3 regions of the Pedobacter sp. GR22-10 genome follow, and region 3 is predicted to be linked to each of the others. Evidence: riboswitches for the same ligand, from Rfam matches in the RefSeq annotation. Region 3 holds a riboswitch; each other region holds the start of a gene.
The links. A riboswitch is a leader RNA that binds a small molecule or an ion and turns the genes downstream of it on or off. The one in region 3 is predicted to bind cobalamin.

Region 1: it holds a riboswitch for cobalamin, as region 3 does, so the genes downstream of both, OQX64_RS05870 (TonB-dependent receptor plug domain-containing protein) here and metE (5-methyltetrahydropteroyltriglutamate--homocysteine S-methyltransferase) in region 3, are expected to answer to the same signal.
Region 2: it holds a riboswitch for cobalamin, as region 3 does, so the genes downstream of both, OQX64_RS12950 (epoxyqueuosine reductase QueH) here and metE (5-methyltetrahydropteroyltriglutamate--homocysteine S-methyltransferase) in region 3, are expected to answer to the same signal.

Annotation. Positions count from the first base shown of each region.
Region 1 covers NZ_JAPIVR010000001.1:1,376,704-1,380,965, forward strand. The annotation lists gene OQX64_RS05860 (transglycosylase domain-containing protein) at 1-358, opposite strand, end outside; gene OQX64_RS05865 (polyphosphate kinase 2 family protein) at 502-1,380, shown strand; cobalamin riboswitch at 1,454-1,644, shown strand; gene OQX64_RS05870 (TonB-dependent receptor plug domain-containing protein) at 1,741-3,618, shown strand; gene OQX64_RS05875 (DUF6580 family putative transport protein) at 3,658-4,248, shown strand.
Region 2 covers NZ_JAPIVR010000003.1:73,943-78,204, forward strand. The annotation lists gene OQX64_RS12940 (bile acid:sodium symporter family protein) at 1-161, shown strand, start outside; gene OQX64_RS12945 (alkene reductase) at 158-1,240, shown strand; cobalamin riboswitch at 1,292-1,481, shown strand; gene OQX64_RS12950 (epoxyqueuosine reductase QueH) at 1,668-2,315, shown strand; gene OQX64_RS12955 (hypothetical protein) at 2,410-3,264, shown strand; gene OQX64_RS12960 (acyl-CoA thioesterase) at 3,366-3,668, shown strand; gene OQX64_RS12965 (Lrp/AsnC family transcriptional regulator) at 3,658-4,119, opposite strand.
Region 3 covers NZ_JAPIVR010000003.1:555,783-560,044, forward strand. The annotation lists gene metE (5-methyltetrahydropteroyltriglutamate--homocysteine S-methyltransferase) at 1-2,038, opposite strand, end outside; cobalamin riboswitch at 2,238-2,442, opposite strand; gene OQX64_RS15150 (M14 metallopeptidase family protein) at 2,661-4,262, shown strand, end outside.

The sequences.
Region 1 (4,262 bases), on a different contig from region 3:
TGGCACCACCTTTTTCGCCTAAGCCGATCACCGCACGGCCAACCGCCTGTGCATCTACCCCCCAATGCTTATAAAAGCGAACATCTTCCGTGGCCACCAGGGCATTAATCACACTGGGTGCTATTTCATTGAAATTGACCGGTGTCCGGTTTTCTTTAAAGTACCTGCCGATGAGTTTACCATCTGCGGTATACAGTTCAGATCCTACACGCAGGGTAGGCATTTTTATATCCTTTGTACTTGGAGAATAACCAAATAGCCATAAAAAATTAAGTTGAAGCGCAGAAAAGAAAATTATTATAAAGAATACAAATATTGCAGAATAACGTAAGTACTTGTTTTTTATCTCTTTAAACATATTGGCTAAGATGGTATTTGATAAATGCTATGGGCGTTAAATATAAAAAACTCTATATGCAAATTAACGTTTTTAATTTACTTATTTTTTAGTTCTATATTTAAAAAAATGGATACACTGAATTATCTTAAACATACATAAGAATGAAAAACGAATTTAAAGCGCTAATTGTACAGGGAGATAAAAAATTTTCTTTAAAGAAGGTAGAAACCGATTATACAGGCACATTTAATAAAGAAAAGGCAAAAGATGAACTGGTTAAAACTAAAATTGAAATCAGCCACCTGCAGGAAAAACTGTATGCAGCCGGCACACACTCCGTTTTAATCATTTTTCAGGCCATGGATGCGGCAGGAAAAGACAGTGCCATTGCACATGTCATGAGCGGGCTAAATCCTCAGGGCTGCCAGGTATTTAGTTTCAAAGTACCTACCGCTAAAGAATATGAGCATGACTTTTTATGGCGGCATTACCTGGCTTTGCCAGAAAGGGGTAGGATTGGGATCCATAACCGCTCTCATTACGAAAATGTACTGGCTTGTAAAGTCCATCCGGAGTATATCCTGAATGAGAAAATCCCTGGCATGGAAGAGGTGAAAAAAGTAAATAAAGACTTCTGGAAAAAACGTTATGAAAGTATCCGTAATTTCGAGTCACACCTTTGTGCTAACGGAACAGTCATCTTGAAATTTTTCTTAAACGTAGGTAAAGCCGAGCAGAAACAACGCTTCCTCGAAAGGATCGAAGATCCGACTAAGAACTGGAAATTTTCATCCGGCGATATTAAAGAAAGAGGGCACTGGGATGATTACATGTCTGCTTACCAGGAAGCTATTAATGAAACCAGTACGGAAAGTGCGCCCTGGCATATTATTCCGGCTGATAAAAAATGGTTTGCCCGCTTAGCCATCAGCGAAATCATTTTAGACAAGCTGAAAAAACTGAACCTTGATTTACCAACAGTAAGCGAAGAAGAAAAAGCTAAATTAGCTGAAACGAAATCGATTTTAATGGCCGAATAGTGAACTAACCATTGAACACTTATAAGAATTAATCAGCCTCAATTTTACTGTTTTACGAATAGCTTTATTTTACTACTTTTGCAGCGCTTTTGGTTTCCGGCGTTTTGTGCCGGAATTAAAAGGGAATGCAGTGTAATTCTGCAACTGTCCCGCAGCTGTAAGCTCTGTAACGGTTTTTAATTCTATGCCACTGTTTTTAACTGAATGGGAAGGCTAAATAACCGGGAGTAAGTCAGAAGACCTGCCACAAGTATATAATTTCATAGCTTTCGGGGATTGAAGCTAGGATTGGAGTACTTAACGGTTTCGTATTTTCATTTCCTTTTCTATCTGTTGGCTGTGGGCAAAACTCACAATCAAATGAACAAAACAAAATTTTTAATTGCGGCAGGCATTGGCCTTGTGCAATTTGGTATTGGCCAAGCCAATGCCCAGGACACCTTAAAACTAAAGGATGTGGTTATTTCTGCAACTAAAAACGATCAGAAACAATCACAAACAGGTAAAGTGGTCAGCATTATCAGTCGCGAAACTTTAGACCGCAGCAATGGAAAATCACTCCCTGAATTAATCAGCGAACAGGCAGGTATCATTGTAGCCGGTTCAGGAAGTAACCCGGGATTAAACAAATCGGTATTTTTCAGAGGGGCAGGAAGTGCCTATGCGGTGGTGCTGATTGATGGTATCGTGCAGAATGATCCTTCAGGAAACGGCGGTGCCTTTGATTTACGTTTATTTTCCATTGATCAGATCGATCATATTGAAATTTTAAGAGGTGGCCAGTCTACAATTTATGGTTCTGACGCCATTGCCGGAGTCATCAATATTGTAACTAAAAAGGGTGGCCCCAAAGGGAATACGGTTTATGGCGTAGCCAGTGCCGGAAGTTATGAAACCTATAAAGGAACGATTGGTTTAAACGGTGCCGTTGACGGGTTTACTTATAATGTAAATTATACACACCAAAAAAGTGATGGCATCTCAGAAGCGGCTACCCCTGCAGGAAACAATACTGAATTTGACAAGGATGGTTATAAAACGGATGGTGTAAGTGCCAATTTCGGAATACAGCTGGATAAACACTTCTCCGTTAATCCTTTTATACGTTATTACAGAGGAAATTACAAAATTGACGAGGGTGCTTTTGCTGACGGATTAGCCGCAAATAACACCACCCTTAAAAACTTCAGCGGCGGACTGAATACCAAATACGATTTTGGCTCCGGTAAAATTAACCTGAACTACAGCTATCAGAACACCTCCAATAATACTTTAAGCAGCTTTAGTGGGTTTCCTTACACCAGCATGGGTTCCGGCAGTATCAGCCTGATTGATTTATTTTACAACCAGAAGCTGGGTGAGAAATTAAATCTGTTGGCCGGAATCGAAAACAGGGAAATGCATTTAACTTCTGGTGCCAACCGCCCTGAAACTAACATTTTTGCCGCGTATGGCTCTTTATTTTTACATGATTTGAGTGTTTTTAACCTGGAAGTTGGCGGACGCTACAATAAACATGAACAATATGGCGAAAACTATACCTATACCATTACCCCGAGCATCAACATCATCAAAGAAATTAAATTATTCGGAACCGTTTCAACAGCATTTAAAATTCCAACGCTTAATATGCTGTTCGGGCAGTATAGCGCAAATTTAGACCTGAAACCTGAAAAATCACAGAATTACGAAGCAGGCGCAAACTTCAGCTTTGCAGATGATCAATTTTCTTTACGTGTAGCTGGCTTTAAAAGAGACTTAACTGATGCCATTATTTATACGCCTGCTCAATACATCAACCAGGAAAGTCAAAAGGTTAAAGGTTTTGAAATTGAACCAGCCGTGAAGGTCTGGAAACTTGACATCAATGGTTATTATTCCTATGTAGAGGGGAACGAGTTCAATAGCATTAACAGCAAAGTTGAAGACTTCTTGTTCAGAAGACCTAAACATACTTTTGGGCTAACAACAGGCATTCAGGCCACTTCAAACCTGTATGTAAATGCTAACTTCAGGTATTTTGGCACCCGTACCGATGGAAATTTCGCCACCTATGCGGTAGAGCATTTACCGGGTTATAAATTACTGAGTGCTTATGCTGAATATGCCTTAGCCAAAAGAAGGGTGAAAATTTTCTTTGATGCCAAAAACATCTTAAACGAAAAATACAATGAAATTATCGGTTATAACACCTTAGGTTTCAACTTTAATACCGGGGTAACTTTTAATATCCGGTAAGAAAATATAACTTTGTATTGTTAATTTACCATAAACGAAATGTCTAACTTAAAATTTAATCCCCGCAACGTTATCCTATTGCTCATGATATTGGTCATTACGGCCTTGCGTTTGCTGATCACCTTTAATTCTGACGCACTTCAGTTTGCCAACTTCTCTTCTATAGGCGCTGTGGCTTTGTTTGGCGGTGCGTACTTTAAAGACCATGTAAAAGCATTTGCATTTCCATTGCTGAGTTTATTTTTAAGTGATTTCATTTTGGCGAATACGATTTTTAAACAATACAGTAATGGATTTCTTTACGAAGGTTGGTACTGGACGTACATTGCCTTCGCTTTAATGGTATTGGTTGGCCGTGTATTATTACGTAAAATAAATGCGGTATCCTTACTAGGTTCTACTCTTGCCATTACTTTAATTCACTGGATCGTCACCGATTTTGGTGTTTGGTTTAAAAACCCATCCTATACACAAGATGTTGCCGGTTTTTGGTTATGCTTAGAAAGAGCCATTCCTTTCGAAATCAGGTTTTTAGAAGGTACATTAATCTATGGCGTGCTTCTTTTTGGTGCCTATGAAATATTAAAATCAAAATTCCCGGTATTAAGATTACAAACGCAAAAGTTATAATTAAACCTATTTTT
Region 2 (4,262 bases), 480 kb from region 3:
CAAAAGTGCTTTTTCAGCACAGTACCATCACCGGCATCATATTGTTGCCGCTCATGCTTTATCATGCCCTTCAGCTGATTGCTGCCAGTATCATCGCCCAGGGGATGGCTAGGCGAAAAGAGGCATCATCTCCAATACAGGGGATAAAAACAGCTACATGAAACTTTTAGAAAAAACACAACTGGGTAATGCCAGCTTAAAAAATAGAATGGCCATGGCAGCGATGACCAGGGGTCGTACCGACAGCAATGGCCTGGTGGGTGATATAACAGCAGAATACTATGCCCAGCGGGCAAGTGCAGGTCTGCTCTTTACCGAGTCCATCAGGATCAGTGAAGCGGCCACCGGCAGTCCGCTCACGCCAGGTATTTTCACCAAAGAGCAAATAGCAGCATGGAAGAAGGTAACCACTGCGGTACATGATAGCGGTGGCGTTATTGTAGCCCAGCTTTGGCACACCGGCCGTATTGGGCATTCTATAGACAGGAATGGCAAGCTCCCTATTGCGCCATCACCCCTGCCCATCCGGGGGATGCGGCATTATACCTCCCAAGGCATGAAAGATTTTGAGATCCCCCGGGAAATGTCTACCATGGAGATCATGCAGACGATAAAAGACTTTGGCCAGGCCGCAAGAAATGCTATGGTGGCAGGCTTTGACGGAGTCCAGCTCCACGCGGCCAATGGCTATCTGCCCAGCCAGTTCCTGGCTGAAAGTGCCAACCGGAGGACGGACAATTATGGCGGCAGTATCCCTAATAATACCCGCTTCACAGTGGAGGTGATGCAGGAATTGATCAGTGTAGCAGGAGGTGAAAAAGTGGGCATTAAAATATCCCCATTCCATCCCTATGGCGATATCATATTGGAGGACCCCGTAGCTAGCTATACCCACCTGATCGAAGAACTGAACAAACTGGATTTTGCCTATGTGGAACTCATGCGGCGCAGCCCACATTTCCCTTCACCTGAACATTATGTCTGTGAAGACGAGATTGCGTTCTTTGGCAGGAAGATCCGCCAGAGGGTTATTGCAAATGGAGGCTATGATAGGGATTCCGCCGAATCTGAACTTGAAAAAGGTATTGCGGCACTTGTTTCCTTTGGGAACTTGTACATCGCCAACCCCGACCTGCCCGAGCGCTTTGAAAAAAATGCCGCGCTAGGCAAGCCAGACAGGGCAACCATGTTCGGGGGCGGGGAACAGGGGTATATTGATTATCCATTTTGGAACGGATAAAAATTAGGTCTATAATTCTTGATTTTTTTTACCTTACGTCGCTGTTCTTTGCATAACATCAATCGGAAAGGTTTTGCTTAACTGCAGATTAATAGGGAATCGTGTGCAAATCACGAGCTGTCGCGCAACTGTAAGTAACAAACAAGGTTTTCATCAGGCATATCCACTGTTCTAATATGAATAGGAAGGGTGATGAGAACTGTTACAAGCCAGGAGACCTGCCTGTTCCGAATGGACGATGCTTTCGCGGTCTGAAGCTTTTGGTCTGAAAGGTGGTTGTTTCCTATGGGACATTTCCCTGTGTGAGCCGTGTGGCCCTGCCTTTTCCTATTTTCCCAAGATCTTCTCTCCAGCGGCATTGCGTTAATAAGTCGGCCGGCAACTGTAAATAAACTTTTGGACCCTTTGGTCAAAAAAAACGTTTGAAATGAGCTTTAAAAGAGAAAAATTGGAACTACCGAATGGCGGAAAAAAACTGCTGCTGCATTCCTGCTGCGCACCCTGTTCGGGAGAGGTGATGGAGGCCATCATTGCATCCGAAATAGATTTCAGTATCTTCTTCCACAATCCCAACATCCACCCAAAAAAAGAGTACGAACTGCGCAAGCAAGAGAATATCCGCTTTGCGAAGAAGCACAATATCCCCTTCATCGATGCGGACTATGACGTGGACAACTGGTTTGAAAGAGCAAAGGGGATGGACATGGAACCTGAACGCGGGATACGCTGCACGATGTGCTTTGACATGCGCTTTGAGCGCACGGCCCTTTACGCCTTTGAAAACGGCTTTGATGTGATCTCAAGTTCGCTGGGCATATCGCGCTGGAAAAACATGGAGCAGATCAACGGTTCGGGCATCAGGGCGGCAGGCCACTATGAAGGTATCACTTATTGGACCTATAACTGGCGCAAGGCAGGGGGATCCTTACGCATGCTGGAAATCAGCAAGGCTGAGGAATTCTATATGCAGGAATACTGCGGATGTGCGTATTCGCTCAGGGACACCAACAAATGGAGGTTGGAGAACGGAAGGGAAAAGATAAAGCTGGGCGAAAAATACTATGGTAGAGACTAGCGTCTGTGCCGTCCAAAAGGAGGATGTCCGCGAAAAACTGGCAAGCTTTGGTCAGGACAATCCGAAGCTGCCCCCTATTTTCCATTTGGAGCGGATGGATTATTTTTCATCCCTTGTGGCTGATATTGCCAATTCCTTTGTCGGCATTTTTGAAATCGGGCGCAGTACCCCCCCCTGGAAGAAGGGAAGCCCGGACATTGCCGGCTTTGATCCCCTTGCCCTTGCTTTTGCCCACAACCTTCGCAGGGATACTGGAGAAGCTTGTTGGCTGCTATTCCTATCAAGCTATTTCGGAAGGCATCCGAAGCATCACTGGGACCTTCTGGAAAAGGTCTATCTCGGTCCTGGAATGGGCGACGGATGGACATGGGAAAATGCCAGTGCGGATCCTGTTGCCTTTGCAGGTTGGCTAGTGGAAAATCAGCCTGAACTATCGCGGCATGGGAACATGGGCAGGGCACACAAATACGTTTCCTTTGGAAGCTATAAAGCGATGAAAACGGCCGGCGATATCCAGACCTATATCTCTTGGGTAATAAATGCGGGAGGCCACCGGGAACTTTTCCCTGCAAGTGCACTATCAGAAGGCGGATCACCTTCACATATTTTTGATAGGCTGTACGCCGCCATGAACATGCAGCTGCGCTGTAAAAAGGCCATTACCTTTAATTACCTCTCGCTTTTGGGCATACTTGGACTGGCAGGGATAGAGCCGGCAAGGCCATACCTCAGCGACCATCTCCCTTCAAAGCTGGGTGCAAATTGGCTGTTCGGTGGGAACGCTGTACCAAAGCGCCGGGCAAATGAACTCGAACCGATCGTAACGACTCTTGCCCACTACCTGGAACTACCTTTCATCATTCCTGTGCTCCACCAGGCCTTCGCACAGATTGCCGCGGGTAGTCATGCTGAGGCTATTCAGCGGTTCAGGTGGCGACACAACAGATGACCATCAAAAAACAGATGATGAACATAGCAGAAAAAACTGAACAGTCCGAAACCCATGTGTTCAAAGTGGTGTTTCCCGAGACCACCAACCACCACAACACGATGTTCGGCGGAAGGGTTTTGATGATGATGACCGAAACCGCTTTCATCACAGCAACACGTTTCAGCAGGCGTAATTTTGTACTGGTGAGCAGCGGAAAGATCGATTTTGCAAAACCCATTCCGGCCGGCACGCTCGTAGAGCTGGTAGGCAGGGTTACCCGTGTGGGCCATACCAGCCTGGAGGTGACCGTTTCGGTATACCTGGAAAAGATGGGAGAAGAATACCGTGAAAAGGTGGTGAGCGGGGCCTTTACGCTGGTGGCCATCGGAAGCGACGGCCGCCCCGTGGCGGTTATATACTGATGTTGTGCGTGTTCTTGATCTCGGCCATGACGAAGGTACTGTGCGTACTTCCGATACTATCTACTGAGCCGAGCTTGTTGAAAACGAAATCCTGATAATGCTTCATGTCCCTGGCATAGACCTTCAGAATGAAATCGTAGTCGCCGGAGATGTTGTAGCATTCCACCACCTCATCGATTTTCAGGATGTCGCTCACAAAATTGTGGCCGATCTTTTTGTCATGCTGCTTGAGCCGGATGTTGCAGAAAACGATAAACCCGTGATCAAACTTCTCTGCGTCAAGGATAGCGATGTATTTTTTGATGTACCCACTGTTCTCCAGCCTTCTTACTCGCTCGAATACGGGCGAGGCGGAAAGGTTGACCAGTTTGGCCAGTTCCTTGGTCGTATGTTTTGAGTTGGCTGCCAGCAGTTTCAGCAGGGCGAGGTCGATTTCATCGAGGTTGTTCATGGGTTAATTTTTCTTTGGCCATCCAAAGATATAGGTTAAAATCAGAAAAATATATCGAAAATATGGATATTTTCAGATGCATCAACTGATAATAAACTGATGGAAAGTCATATCAACTTTACCAGCTAACATAAAGCGATCTC
Region 3 (4,262 bases):
AAGTTTCAATAGTAATTACATCAGCATCCATATCTGCTATGTTTTGAATAATATCGTTAAATTCAGAGTAACACATGTGTGTATGAATTTGTGTTTCATCCTTAACACCGCTTGCAGAAATTTTAAAGGCATTTACAGCCCAGTTCAAATAAGTCTGCCAGTCTTTCTTCCTTAAAGGTAAACCTTCCCTGATAGCGGGCTCGTCAATCTGAATAATTTTAATTCCCGCATTTTCCAGGTCGACAACCTCATCCCTGATGGCCAATGCAATTTGCGTACAGGTTTCTGACCGTGGCTGATCATTACGCACAAAGGACCATTGTAAAATAGTTACTGGTCCGGTTAACATCCCTTTCATGTATTTGGATGTTAAAGATTGTGCATACGATGTCCATTTCACTGTCATAGGCTTCGGGCGTGAAATATCACCATATATGATGGGCGGTTTTACGCAACGGGAGCCATAGCTTTGTACCCAGCCATTTTTCGAAAAGGCAAAACCTTCCAGCTGCTCGCCAAAATATTCAACCATATCATTGCGTTCAAATTCACCATGTACCAGAACATCAAGGTCTATTTCCTCCTGCCATTTTACTGCCTTTGCAGTTTCTTCGGCTATAAGTGTATTGTATTCATCTTCCGTAAAAGTTCCATTTTTAAACTTAGCCCTCCAGCTTCTTACTTCTGCTGTTTGCGGAAATGAACCAATTGTTGTTGTAGAATACTTTGGTAAATTAAGTTGTTGCTGCTTAATTTTTCTCAGAGAAAAATGACTTTTACGTTCTGAATCTTCAGCCTTTAAATTGGCTACGCGTTCTTTTACTATAGGATTGTGGATAGAGGTAGATGTTTTTCTGTTGTTTAAAGCCTTTTTGTTTTCCTCTAGTTTTTGCAGGGTAGATGCAGGGCCTTCGTTCAAGATCAGCTTTTTCAGGGTTACAATTTCGGTTACTTTCTGTTTAGCAAAAGCCAGCCATTGTTTTACCTCAGCAGTCAGATTTTCTTCATTGGTTTCGTTTTCTAAGTTAACAGGCGAATGGATTAAAGAGCAAGATGGTGCAATCCAAACACGTTCTGTACCTAGTTTTTCTACAGCCTGATTAATCGTAGCGATGGAATGTTCGAAATCATTTTTCCAGATGTTTCTACCATCTACAACACCTAAAGAAAGGATGGTATTTTCTTTAAGTTGAGGCAATACATCAGCCAATTGATTTTCAGCCCTTACCAAATCTATGTGTAAAACATTTACCGGAAGTGATGTGGTTAACGCCAGGTTATTACCAAGACCTTCAAAGTATGTTGCAAGAACCAGCTTGATTCTTGGAAAGGCTTTCCGAATTTCCTTATAGGCATATTCATATGCTTTCTGTTCCTTTTCTGATAAATCTAAAGCCAGAAAAGGTTCATCAAATTGAATATATTCAACATCCAAAGCATCCAAACGGGCTAAAATTTCCAGATAAACAGGAAGCAGGTTTTTAATTAAATCAATCTTTTCGAAACCACTTTCTTTTTCTTTACCCAACAAAAGGTAAGTAACCGGGCCAATTAAAACCGGTTTTGTGATGATCCCCAGTTGCTTGGCCTCATAAAATTCATCAATTATTTTGGTGGAGAAAAGTTTGAAAGGTTGTTCTTTATGAAATTCAGGAACAATATAATGGTAGTTGGTGTCGAACCATTTGGTCATTTCCATAGCAACCACATCCAGCCCATCTTTCTGATAGCCCCTGGCCATGGCGAAATAGAGATCCAGCTCAGTGTTTCCCTTTTTTAAAATCAGTTCGTTATACCTTTTCGGAATGGCACCAAAAGTTAACGAATGATCCAGCACATGATCATAGAAAGAGAAATCATTCGAAGGAATGAGGTTAATTCCGGTTTCCTGCTGAAGTTTCCAGTTCTCGTGGCGGATATTTTTTCCCACCTGAAGTACATTTTTGTAGCCCGTTTTACCTGCCCAGTAATTTTCGCAGATTTTCTTTAATTCGCGGTAGCTACCAATTCGCGGATAGCCTAGATTTTGCGTTAGCATTTCTTTTAAAGATTAAGTAAATAAATCGTTTAAAAGCCCTCAAGCAATATTCTATAATGATTTCTGTAAAAAATGAAAAGGAAAGGCAGGGGCATATAAAACCCACTCATCAGCCAAAAGCTTAAAGCAAATTTTAATAAAATGGTTAATTTTATTGTGAACCTATCAGACCTGACCTGTTGCTTTTTTACGCGAAAGCACCGTCAATTTGATATCTGGCAGGTCTCCTGACTTATTCCCGGTTTTATCGCCTTCCCATCCCGAAAAACAGAACAGTGGCATTATTGATAAAACCGTTGTCTTTATTTTAAAAGACAGAATTTACAGTTGCGCGACAGCTCGTGATTTGCACACGATTCCCTTTTAATCTACAGCTAAGTAAAACCAATATCGGTTGATGAAAAATAAAGTTAAGAACTTACATCAATACAAATGTATTTATTAACACGCAGTAATTGTAACAGGAAACAAATTTTATTCTGTTTTCAAAATATAAAAGTCAAAAAAACTTAGCTATTTTTTGGTAAAAGATGTCGTGTAACAAATTTACGGCACTCTGTTTTTACATTCTTTTCGCTATTATATTTGAGCATCCAACAAACCAACCTCAACTATGATTAAAATGCAATTTAGAAAGCTATTCCTGGCTTTTCTAATCGTAAACGGCAGTGCTTTTGCGCAGGAAGTACCTTCTCCAAAATCACATTTTGGCTTTGATATCGGCGATAATTACCAGTTGGCTACCTATACGCAAACCGAGGCTTACTTTAAAAAATTAGCCGAAACATCTAAGCGTGTGAAACTGGTTGATATTGGCAAAACTGAAGAGGGAAGAAATCAGTATATGCTGATTGTTTCTTCACCTGAAAATCTTCAAAAGCTGGATCGTTACAAAGAAATTTCGCAACAGCTTGCCCATGCAGAAATTACAACTGAGCAGGCAAAAGTACTATCTCAGGAAGGAAAGGCAGTGGTTTGGATTGATGGTGGTTTACATGCAACTGAAACCGTTGGTGCACATCAGTTGATTCAAACTGCTTATGAATTTGCTTCTAAAACGGATCCTGAAACCATTAAAATTCTTGAAAATGTAATTATTTTATTTACCCATGCCAATCCTGATGGGCAGGAATTGGTGAGTAACTGGTACATGCGTGAAAAAGATCCTGCAAAGAGAGTGTTATCCGGTTTACCTGTTCTTTATGAAAAATATGCCGGGCACGATAATAACCGGGATTTTTTTATGCTGAATTTAAAGGAAAGTCAGAATATCGGGCGACAACTTTTTGTGGAATGGATCCCTCAGATTATGTATAATCATCATCAGGCAGGCCCTGCCGGAACTGTTGTCGCTGGGCCACCCTATCGCGATCCTTTCAACTATGTTTTCGATGCCACACTCTTAACCAGTTTAGATGCGGTTGGGGCGGCCATGCATACCAGATTAAATGTAGAAGGAAAGCCTGGTTATACACAACGTGGAGGTTCAGTGTTTTCAACCTGGTATAATGGTGGGTTGAGGACAACCACTTATTTTCATAATATGGTTGGTTTACTGACGGAGATTGTTGGTAGCCCGACACCATCAGAAATCCCATTAGTACCTTCCAGGTTATTGCCAAACAGTGATTCACCTAATCCGGTTACTCCCCGGAAATGGTTTTTTAAAAACTCCATTGACTATTCTGTTTCTCTAAATTACGCTGTATTAAATTATGCGCAGCGACATGCAGACGAATTGCTTTTTAATATTTATCAAATGGGCAGAAATTCAATTGAAAAAGGTAAGAGGGATACCTGGTCTTTTTCACCTAAAAAGATTGAAGCCATTAATGCGGCAGCAAAAAAAGGCGGATCGAATACTGCAGATGGCGGTGATTATGATTTCGGCTCCAGACAAATGATGAGTGTAAAATATTTTGATACCGTGATGAAGGCACCGGCAAACAGAGATGCAAGAGGTTATATCCTATCTGCTGATCAGGCTGATTTTAATACGGCGATCAAATTTTTGAATGCGCTGATAAGAACAGGAATTATTGTGCACAAAGCAACTGCTCCATTTACTGTTGCCGGGAAAAAATATCCTACCGGGAGTTATGTGGTTAAAACTGACCAGGCTTTTAGGCCACATGTATTAGATATGTTTGAGCCACAAGATCACCCGAATGATTTCAAATATGAAGGTGGTGCCCCTATACCACCCTATGATGCTGCCGGATGG